3 regions of the Paenibacillus sp. FSL P4-0184 genome follow, and region 1 is predicted to be linked to each of the others. Evidence: a T-box and tRNA genes for the amino acid it is inferred to sense, from the RefSeq annotation. Region 1 holds a T-box; the other regions hold tRNA genes.
What was found. A T-box is a leader RNA that pairs with one kind of tRNA and senses whether it is charged. The one in region 1 lies ahead of metG (methionine--tRNA ligase), so its partner is inferred to be a tRNA-Met.
Positions count from the first base shown of each region.

Region 2: it has a tRNA-Met gene. The T-box ahead of metG (methionine--tRNA ligase) is inferred to sense a tRNA for this amino acid. The anticodon was not compared.
Region 3: it has a tRNA-Met gene. The T-box ahead of metG (methionine--tRNA ligase) is inferred to sense a tRNA for this amino acid. The anticodon was not compared.

Region 1 covers NZ_JBBORN010000001.1:4,811,186-4,814,432, forward strand. The annotation lists gene htpG (molecular chaperone HtpG) at 1-445, shown strand, start outside; gene MKY52_RS21255 (DUF4362 domain-containing protein) at 471-947, opposite strand; T-box leader at 1,076-1,337, shown strand; gene metG (methionine--tRNA ligase) at 1,382-3,028, shown strand; gene MKY52_RS21265 (hypothetical protein) at 3,099-3,245, shown strand.
Region 2 covers NZ_JBBORN010000001.1:3,029,199-3,032,445, forward strand. The annotation lists rRNA gene MKY52_RS13240 (23S ribosomal RNA) at 1-1,196, shown strand, start outside; tRNA gene MKY52_RS13245 (tRNA-Asn) at 1,257-1,332, shown strand; tRNA gene MKY52_RS13250 (tRNA-Ser) at 1,336-1,428, shown strand; tRNA gene MKY52_RS13255 (tRNA-Glu) at 1,446-1,520, shown strand; tRNA gene MKY52_RS13260 (tRNA-Val) at 1,576-1,651, shown strand; tRNA gene MKY52_RS13265 (tRNA-Met) at 1,669-1,745, shown strand; tRNA gene MKY52_RS13270 (tRNA-Asp) at 1,772-1,849, shown strand; tRNA gene MKY52_RS13275 (tRNA-Phe) at 1,857-1,932, shown strand; tRNA gene MKY52_RS13280 (tRNA-Thr) at 1,953-2,028, shown strand; tRNA gene MKY52_RS13285 (tRNA-Tyr) at 2,034-2,119, shown strand; tRNA gene MKY52_RS13290 (tRNA-Trp) at 2,128-2,201, shown strand; tRNA gene MKY52_RS13295 (tRNA-His) at 2,238-2,313, shown strand; tRNA gene MKY52_RS13300 (tRNA-His) at 2,354-2,426, shown strand; tRNA gene MKY52_RS13305 (tRNA-Gln) at 2,448-2,522, shown strand; tRNA gene MKY52_RS13310 (tRNA-Gly) at 2,529-2,603, shown strand; tRNA gene MKY52_RS13315 (tRNA-Cys) at 2,616-2,689, shown strand; tRNA gene MKY52_RS13320 (tRNA-Leu) at 2,704-2,782, shown strand; gene MKY52_RS13325 (AraC family transcriptional regulator) at 2,916-3,247, opposite strand, start outside.
Region 3 covers NZ_JBBORN010000001.1:1,207,512-1,210,758, reverse strand. The annotation lists rRNA gene MKY52_RS05190 (23S ribosomal RNA) at 1-497, shown strand, start outside; rRNA gene rrf (5S ribosomal RNA) at 571-687, shown strand; tRNA gene MKY52_RS05180 (tRNA-Ile) at 746-822, shown strand; tRNA gene MKY52_RS05175 (tRNA-Asn) at 826-901, shown strand; tRNA gene MKY52_RS05170 (tRNA-Ser) at 907-999, shown strand; tRNA gene MKY52_RS05165 (tRNA-Glu) at 1,016-1,087, shown strand; tRNA gene MKY52_RS05160 (tRNA-Val) at 1,094-1,169, shown strand; tRNA gene MKY52_RS05155 (tRNA-Met) at 1,185-1,261, shown strand; tRNA gene MKY52_RS05150 (tRNA-Met) at 1,334-1,410, shown strand; tRNA gene MKY52_RS05145 (tRNA-Asp) at 1,436-1,513, shown strand; tRNA gene MKY52_RS05140 (tRNA-Gln) at 1,530-1,604, shown strand; tRNA gene MKY52_RS05135 (tRNA-Lys) at 1,612-1,687, shown strand; tRNA gene MKY52_RS05130 (tRNA-Leu) at 1,703-1,786, shown strand; tRNA gene MKY52_RS05125 (tRNA-Gly) at 1,793-1,867, shown strand; tRNA gene MKY52_RS05120 (tRNA-Arg) at 1,876-1,952, shown strand; tRNA gene MKY52_RS05115 (tRNA-Pro) at 1,983-2,056, shown strand; tRNA gene MKY52_RS05110 (tRNA-Gly) at 2,069-2,139, shown strand; gene MKY52_RS05105 (YdeI/OmpD-associated family protein) at 2,241-2,705, shown strand; gene MKY52_RS05100 (GreA/GreB family elongation factor) at 2,807-3,247, opposite strand, start outside.

The DNA of each region.
Region 1 (3,247 bases):
AGAAAAAGAATTTAAATCCGTATCCAGTGGTGATCTGGGTATCGAAGCAGACGAAGCGGACAAGCCAACGGAAGCGGAAGAGAACGAAAACAAGGAGCTTTTTGAAGCGATGAAGGACATCTTGTCCGGCAAAGTGAAGAATGTTAAAGCTTCCAAACGTTTGAAGACTCATCCGGTATGCCTCTCTGCTGAAGGTGAACTGACAATCGAGATGGAAAAAATCCTGAAATCGATGCCGAATGGGCAAGAGGTTCAAGCGGATAAGGTACTCGAAATCAACATCCATCACGAAGTCTTCCAGTCTTTGAAAGCAGCAGCTGAGAACGATAAAGAGAAGCTCGGTTTATACACGAACCTGCTGTACAACCAAGCACTGTTGATCGAAGGTCTACAGGTTAGTGATCCTGTTCAATTCACCAATGATATTTGCAAAATCATGAAATAGATATTAGAAAAGCCATCCTATCGTATTACGATTGGGTGGCTTTTTTTGTGCGGAAAAGGTAGTAATCGATTTCAGAGTCATTATTTGTGCAACCGCTGATCGAATAGATTATTTCACCTTGTGTGTTTTTTTTACTCGTCACTTCGGAGCAGGTATCGGTTCTAACTCCTGTGTTACTTCCACCGAATGCATCATTAGAAGTATCGTAGCTATAACTAATTACATTGCCATCAAACTTCAAATCCTTAAATATGGGATCGCCCTCATCTGTGTAACTTGTAACTCGTATATTGTCTGCTTTTTTGCTGGAGAGATTAGTTATAAATTGCTCAAATTTATAGAGGTTGTACACTTTTTCAAAAGAAACAATATCCCCTCTACTGATGGCTTTTTCGGAAGTATAGGGTTCACTTTTGGGAACAGAATTAACCTTATTATCGGAACAACCCCATACCCCTGCTAGTAAAAGAACAGAGAGTATAAGCAAGATTACTTTTTTCATTGAAGGACCTTCTCCTTGTAACTAATCTATATAAAAGACGAAAATTAATTGAAAAAGTTACAGTGAGCTTGATGTTTCACATTGACAATAAACAGAAAATTAAGTATCATTTCCAGTAACTTGAATATTTAAAGGCAAAGAAGAGAAAGAGTACCACGGCAATTCTTTCTACAGAGAGCTCCGGTCGCTGAAAAGGAGTAAAGAAAAACCTTGGGAATATGGTCTCAGAGCTGCGCATCGAAACCTTTTGGGTTGTAGGCTGCGCCGGAACCTGCATCCGTTATAGTGCTAGGGTATAAACGTTTATTAACGTCGTACCTGAAGAGGTAAATGTCATGAGGCATTTATAAAATTAGGTGGTAACACGTGAGTAGAACTCTCGTCCTTTGTGGATGGGAGTTTTTTTGTTGTCTAAAAAAAGGAGGAGAAGGTTAATGAGTAATGTGTTTATTGGTGGTGCTTGGCCGTATGCGAATGGATCTTTACATCTTGGAAGATTATCAAGTGTGTTGCCTGGGGATGTGCTGGCACGCTATTTTCGCAGCAAGGGGGATAACGTTTTATATGTGTCAGGCAGCGATTGTCATGGCACACCTGTAGCGGTTCAGGCTGCTAATGAAGGGATCACACCCGAAGCTTTTGCCAGTCGATACCACGAAGAGTTTCTGCAGTGTTTTGAACAGCTGGGATTTAGTTATGATCTTTATACTCGAACGGATCAACAGCAGCATCATAAGGTTGTGCAAGAGTTGTTTGCGAAGCTACTAGAGAATGGTCATTTATATAAAAAAACCATTGCGCAATGTTACTGTGAGGTGGATCAGCGCTTTTTGCCAGACAGATACGTGGAAGGGACTTGTCCAGTTTGTGGCCAGCGGGCGCGTGGAGATCAATGCGATTATTGTTCTACGATTCTAGACCCTGCCGATTTATTGGACAGAGTCTGTAAATTATGTGGGAATACACCGTCAGAACGACCGACAGAACATTTTTATCTTAGCTTATCTAAATTTCAATCTGAATTAACGGAATATGTAGAGGAAGCACAATTTTGGAGAGAAAACGCTATAAAACTGACCAAACGTTATTTAAAAGAAGAACTGCAGGACCGCGCGGTAACAAGAGACTTATCTTGGGGTGTAGATGTTCCTATAGCTGGATTTGAAGACAAGAAGATTTATGTTTGGATTGAGGCGGTAAGTGGTTATTTATCAGCCAGTAAGCAGTGGGCTGCACAGTCTGGGCGGAGCTGGGAGGATTTTTGGTCAGAGGAACAAGAGGACATCACCGCTTATTATGTCCATGGAAAAGATAATATTCCTTTTCACACCCTGATTTGGCCAGCCGTCTTATTAGGAGCAAGAGAACTACATTTACCGGATCGGATTATATCCAGCGAATATTTAACCCTTGAAGGGCAGAAGTTCTCCACTAGCCGTAATTGGGCAGTCTGGGTACCTGATATTCTAGAGCGGTATCATCCTGACTCTATTCGTTATTTCTTAATTGCCAACGGGCCTGAGAAGCGGGATACGGATTTTTCCTGGAGAGAGTTTATTTATAGTCATAATGGTGAGCTGCTTGGAGCATTTGGTAACTTTGTGAATCGCTCATTGGCTTTTGTAGAGAAGTTTTATGAAGGGATCGTGCCAAGTGGAAAGTTAGACAAGGGGTGGAGCGACAACATTGACCTCTTGTATCTGGAGTCAGGACGCCTAATTGAAGCGGGAGATTTGAAGGATGCGCTCGAGTATAATTTCTTTTATGTACGTAAGGCAAATCAGTATTTTGATCGGCAAAAACCTTGGATTCAGGTAAAAGAAGATCAGGAGTCCTGTGGTTCTACGATATATACATGCGTGCAGATTATAGCTAATTTGGCGAATTTGCTGCATCCGTTTCTACCGTTTTCTTGTGAGGAGATCAGGGGATTCCTATCGCTTGAACTACCGAATTGGAAGCCCCGCTCGGTTCCCCCTTATCAACAGGTAACTGATTTGCAATTGTTGTTTGAACGAATTGATATAAGTCAAATTAAAGAAGAAGAGCAAAGATTAGAACAACAAAAAGTCAATAAATAGGAATGGTTAAGACAAGCTCCGGGCAGGATCCTTAACCCTTTCACGAACTCCAAAAAGAGGAGGTTTCCGAATGGATATCGAATGGATTAATGAGCATTACAAGGAAGCAATTAAAATATTGGACTCTACCCGAGAAGTCTATGAATGGGCTGATTCTCTCTATCCTGACTTCTCAGGTGGACTAAGAGTTAACGTTGGGTATACGCAAGAGATTTAATA
Region 2 (3,247 bases), 1.8 Mb from region 1:
CCCCGTAACTTCGGGAGAAGGGGTGCCCCGGTAGTGTGAATAGCACGAGGGGGCCGCAGTGAAAAGGCCCAAGCGACTGTTTAGCAAAAACACAGGTCTGTGCGAAGCCGCAAGGCGAAGTATACGGGCTGACGCCTGCCCGGTGCTGGAAGGTTAAGGGGAGTGGTTAGGGGTAACCCGAAGCTATGAACCGAAGCCCCAGTAAACGGCGGCCGTAACTATAACGGTCCTAAGGTAGCGAAATTCCTTGTCAGGTAAATTCTGACCCGCACGAATGGCGTAACGACTTGGGCGCTGTCTCAACGAGAGATCCGGTGAAATTTTAATACCTGTGAAGATGCAGGTTACCCGCGACAAGACGGAAAGACCCCATGGAGCTTTACTGCAGCTTGATATTGAATTTGGGTACGATCTGTACAGGATAGGTGGGAGCCGTAGAAATCGGAGCGCAAGCTTCGGTGGAGGCGCCGTTGGGATACCACCCTGATCGTATCTAGGTTCTAACCTAGTACCCTAATCGGGTACGGGGACCGTGTCAGGCGGGCAGTTTGACTGGGGCGGTCGCCTCCTAAAGAGTAACGGAGGCGTTCCAAGGTTCCCTCAGAATGGTTGGAAATCATTCGAAGAGTGCAAAGGCATAAGGGAGCTTGACTGCGAGACCTACAAGTCGAGCAGGGACGAAAGTCGGACTTAGTGATCCGGTGGTACCGCATGGAAGGGCCATCGCTCAACGGATAAAAGCTACCCTGGGGATAACAGGCTTATCTCCCCCAAGAGTCCACATCGACGGGGAGGTTTGGCACCTCGATGTCGGCTCATCGCATCCTGGGGCTGAAGTAGGTCCCAAGGGTTGGGCTGTTCGCCCATTAAAGCGGTACGCGAGCTGGGTTCAGAACGTCGTGAGACAGTTCGGTCCCTATCTGTCGTGGGCGCAGGAAATTTGAGAGGAGCTGTCCTTAGTACGAGAGGACCGGGATGGACGTACCGCTGGTGCACCAGTTGTTTCGCCAGAAGCATGGCTGGGTAGCTACGTACGGACGGGATAAGCGCTGAAAGCATCTAAGCGTGAAGCCCCCCTCAAGATGAGATTTCCCAATTAGTAAGACCCCTTGAAGACGACGAGGTAGATAGGTTGGAGGTGGAAGTGCAGTAATGCATGGAGCTGACCAATACTAATCGGTCGAGGGCTTATCCTATACTTAGAACGCAAATTCAATTCGGATTCAGTTTTCAGGCATCAAGCCTGGTATGAATATTCCCTGATAGCTCAGTTGGTAGAGCACTCGACTGTTAATCGAGTTGTCACAGGTTCGAGTCCTGTTCGGGGAGCCATATGGAGAGGTGTCCGAGTTTGGCCGAAGGAGCACGATTGGAAATCGTGTAGGCGCCACAAGCGTCTCGAGGGTTCGAATCCCTCTCTCTCCGCCACAAATTTTACTTAGTATGGCCCGTTGGTCAAGGGGTTAAGACACCTCCCTTTCACGGAGGTAACATGGGTTCGAATCCCATACGGGTCACCAAATTTTCACTTGATTTTACATAGTGGACTTTGGTACAATAACAATTGTTGTTTACGGAGGCTTAGCTCAGCTGGGAGAGCATCTGCCTTACAAGCAGAGGGTCGGGGGTTCGATCCCCTCAGCCTCCACCATATTCATTTAAGAACGACGCGGGGTGGAGCAGCCCGGTAGCTCGTCGGGCTCATAACCCGAAGGCCGCAGGTTCAAATCCTGCCCCCGCAACCAATTTTCATCAAGTAATTATATCTTTTGGAACCGTGGTGTAGTTGGCCTAACATGCCTGCCTGTCACGCAGGAGATCGCGAGTTCGAATCTCGTCGGTTCCGCCATTTTCTTGGCTCGATAGCTCAGTCGGTAGAGCAGAGGACTGAAAATCCTCGTGTCGGCGGTTCGAATCCGTCTCGAGCCACCATGTTGTATACAACTTAATATGCCGGTGTAGCTCAATTGGTAGAGCAACTGACTTGTAATCAGTAGGTTGGGGGTTCAAGTCCTCTCGCCGGCACCATCTTTGGGGGATTAGCGAAGTGGCCAAACGCATCAGACTGTAAATCTGCTCACGTACGTGTTCGGTGGTTCGAATCCATCATCCCCCACCATTTTTTTTAGGGGCATAGTTTAAAGGTAGAACAACGGTCTCCAAAACCGTTGGTGTGGGTTCAATTCCTGCTGCCCCTGCCAATCTTTATCTAAAGTCTTTCTCTAAAGTTTAATATGGCGGTCGTGGCGAAGGGGTTAACGCACCGGTTTGTGGATCCGGCATTCGTGGGTTCAAGTCCCATCGGTCGCCCCATTTACTTTAAGAAGGACAGCAACAATATTAGTTTAATATGGCGATTGTGGCGAAGTGGTTAACGCACCGGATTGTGGTTCCGGCATTCGTGGGTTCGAGACCCATCAGTCGCCCCTTTTATTTTAAAATGTTATTGGGGATTAGCCAAGCGGTAAGGCAACGGACTTTGACTCCGTCATGCATAGGTTCAAATCCTATATCCCCAGCCATTTTATGCGGACGTGGCTCAGCGGTAGAGCATCGCCTTGCCAAGGCGAGGGTCGCGGGTTCGATTCCCGTCGTCCGCTCCAAAGTTTTCACATGGCGCCATAGCCAAGTGGTAAGGCAAAGCTCTGCAAAAGCTTTATCCCCAGTTCAAATCTGGGTGGCGCCTCCATTAATTTCATATGTGCCGGCGTGGCGGAATGGCAGACGCGCTCGACTCAAAATCGAGAGGGAAACCGTGGAGGTTCGAGTCCTCTCGCCGGTATATCAAAAAGGTTTGTAAAGTCGCTTGTATAAGCAACTTTACAAGCCTTTTTTCTTTGTCTTTGAGCTTTTATTCTTAAGCCGTTGAATTAGAGGCGTCTCTAATCAACGGCCTTTTTGTGTGGAGTGTTTTTTTATTGACTGCTTAGTCGGAATGCTCGTGGGGTGAGACCAATTTCACGTTTAAACATATTGCAGAATTGGGCGTCATTCACAAACCCAGCAGCAGCTGATACTTCAGAGATATGCATTTGGGTATGTTGCAAGAGAGACTTTGCATAATCCAGACGTTTCAATAGTAGATAGCGCAGAGGTGAAGAACCGAATCGTTCTTTAAATAAATGGCGGAAACGATCATAGCTGTATCCAGACATCTCAGAAAGTGTTGCGACCGATAGCTTATGGCGGTAATGCTCATTCATATAGTTTAGAACATATTGGACTCTGTCTTCCGTTGGTGATTGAA
Region 3 (3,247 bases), 3.6 Mb from region 1:
CCGGTGGTACCGCATGGAAGGGCCATCGCTCAACGGATAAAAGCTACCCTGGGGATAACAGGCTTATCTCCCCCAAGAGTCCACATCGACGGGGAGGTTTGGCACCTCGATGTCGGCTCATCGCATCCTGGGGCTGAAGTAGGTCCCAAGGGTTGGGCTGTTCGCCCATTAAAGCGGTACGCGAGCTGGGTTCAGAACGTCGTGAGACAGTTCGGTCCCTATCTGTCGTGGGCGCAGGAAATTTGAGAGGAGCTGTCCTTAGTACGAGAGGACCGGGATGGACGTACCGCTGGTGCACCAGTTGTTTCGCCAGAAGCATGGCTGGGTAGCTACGTACGGACGGGATAAGCGCTGAAAGCATCTAAGCGTGAAGCCCCCTCAAGATGAGATTTCCCAAATAGTAAGACCCCTTGAAGACGACGAGGTAGATAGGTTGGAGGTGGAAGTGCAGTAATGCATGGAGCTGACCAATACTAATCGGTCGAGGGCTTATCCTATACTTAAGACGCAAATTCAATTCGGATTCAGTTTTCAGGCATCAAGCCTGAGCATTTACGATGTAAATGCCCGTTTGGTGGCGATAGCGGAGGGGTTCCACGCGTACCCATCCCGAACACGACCGTTAAGCCCTCCAGCGCCGATGGTACTTGGACCGAAGGGTTCTGGGAGAGTAGGACGTCGCCAAGCGGACAACCACATTACCCGTGGTATTTTTTTTGCCCTTAATATTGATGTGTCTTAAAAAGGGCCTTTAGCTCAGCTGGTTAGAGCGCACCCCTGATAAGGGTGAGGTCGGTGGTTCGAGTCCACTAAGGCCCACCATATTCCCTGATAGCTCAGTTGGTAGAGCACTCGACTGTTAATCGAGTTGTCACAGGTTCGAGTCCTGTTCGGGGAGCCATTTATGGAGAGGTGTCCGAGTTTGGCCGAAGGAGCACGATTGGAAATCGTGTAGGCGCCACAAGCGTCTCGAGGGTTCGAATCCCTCTCTCTCCGCCACAAAGTTTATTAGCATGGCCCGTTGGTCAAGGGGTTAAGACACCTCCCTTTCACGGAGGTAACATGGGTTCGAATCCCATACGGGTCATAACATGGAGGCTTAGCTCAGCTGGGAGAGCATCTGCCTTACAAGCAGAGGGTCGGGGGTTCGATCCCCTCAGCCTCCACCATATTCATTTAAACGACGCGGGGTGGAGCAGCCCGGTAGCTCGTCGGGCTCATAACCCGAAGGCCGCAGGTTCAAATCCTGCCCCCGCAACCAAATTTTCCTTAAGCATGATGTTTTGGGACTAGCTGGCGTAGTGTAAATGAATAGTATATAATTATTAAATGACGCGGGGTGGAGCAGCCCGGTAGCTCGTCGGGCTCATAACCCGAAGGCCGCAGGTTCAAATCCTGCCCCCGCAACCAATTTACTCTTATGCATTATGTCTATGGAACCGTGGTGTAGTTGGCCTAACATGCCTGCCTGTCACGCAGGAGATCGCGAGTTCGAATCTCGTCGGTTCCGCCATTTAGTTAATTATTGTTGGGGATTAGCCAAGCGGTAAGGCAACGGACTTTGACTCCGTCATGCATAGGTTCAAATCCTATATCCCCAGCCATTTATGAGAGCCATTAGCTCAGTTGGTAGAGCACCTGACTTTTAATCAGGGTGTCGAAGGTTCGAGTCCTTCATGGCTCACCATTATTTTTAAAGTGTGCGCGTGTGGCGGAATGGCAGACGCACCAGACTTAGGATCTGGCGTTTCACGACGTGGGGGTTCAAGTCCCTTCACGCGCACCATATTTTGCGGAAGTGGCTCAGCGGTAGAGCATCGCCTTGCCAAGGCGAGGGTCGCGGGTTCGATTCCCGTCTTCCGCTCCATAATTTTTGCGCCCTTAGCTCAGCTGGATAGAGCGTTTGACTACGAATCAAAAGGCCGGGAGTTCGAATCTCTCAGGGCGCGCCATTTTTATTACTAAGTAATTACATGTTTTGACGGGATGTAGCTCAGCTTGGTAGAGCACCTGGTTTGGGACCAGGGGGTCGCATGTTCAAATCGTGTCATCCCGATTTTATACCTTTGCGGGTGTAGTTCAATGGTAGAACTTCAGCCTTCCAAGCTGATAGCGTGGGTTCGATTCCCATCACCCGCTTATAATTAAGAAACATCTGTCTATTATAGGCAGGTGTTTTTTTGTATAGTTACATTTGTATGTATACAATAGAACTAGGGATTTTAGTTGAGGAGGTAACTATGTTCGAATTTGAAGCTAAATTAGTGCGACCTGATGCAAGTGGGAGCTGGACTTATCTTAACGTCCCTTTTGATGCCGAACAAATATTTGAAACAAAGTCCAGAATACAGGTAAAAGGAAATGTAAATGGAATCCCCTATAGAGGAACGCTTATGCCCCAGGGAAACGGAAAGCATTTTATGGTGGTAAAGAAAGAACTACGGGATCTAGCCAAAGCTCAACCTGGTGATATTGTGCGTGTGACGATGGAGCAAGATCATCAATTACGGGAGGTAGAAGCCCCAGAGGATTTCCTTGATGCGCTGAGTAGCCATGAGCAGGCAGAAGCTTATTATAACGGTCTGGCTTATTCTTATCAGAAGGAATATGTATCTTGGATCGAAGCGGCGAAAAGACCTGAAACCAGAGCATCTCGCATCGAAAAATCAGTCAGTAAACTGGGTGAAGGATTGAGGCTCAAATAAAAGTATGAAGAAGTGCTTAACAGGCTGAATAGATGAACAGCGTCCTCTTCCATAAGATTGGAAAGGGACGCTGTTAATGTTGGTGATATGTGCGAGTGGGCTTAAATAAGAACGGCCACCTCACCACAATTCACAAACTTAATACTTTCGATTTTTACTGATAACTCACCTGAAGGAATAGCTAGCTGACATGTACTGCCGATCTGAGCTAACAGCAACTGCATGCCAATAGGCGAGAACATTGAAATCTTGTTATCATTGGGTTCTGCCTGGTTTGGAAATACGATGGTGTAGGTATCTGTAGTATTGTCGTCTAAGTAGCGTAGCTGAAGCTGACTTCCAATCAATACGAGTGAATTCAATTCTTCACCATTGAAACGGGAAAGTAATTGTTCCAGCTCGGAGCAATAACGGGACAACAGCGTTTCAGCATTACTTCTTTGTTTGCTTCGTTCAGGGAAATACTGATTTAGAAATGCGATTTTTTCCTCATCAAAATAAATAAGCTGCTGGACCAGTTGTGTCCTTGAGCCTTCATAAAT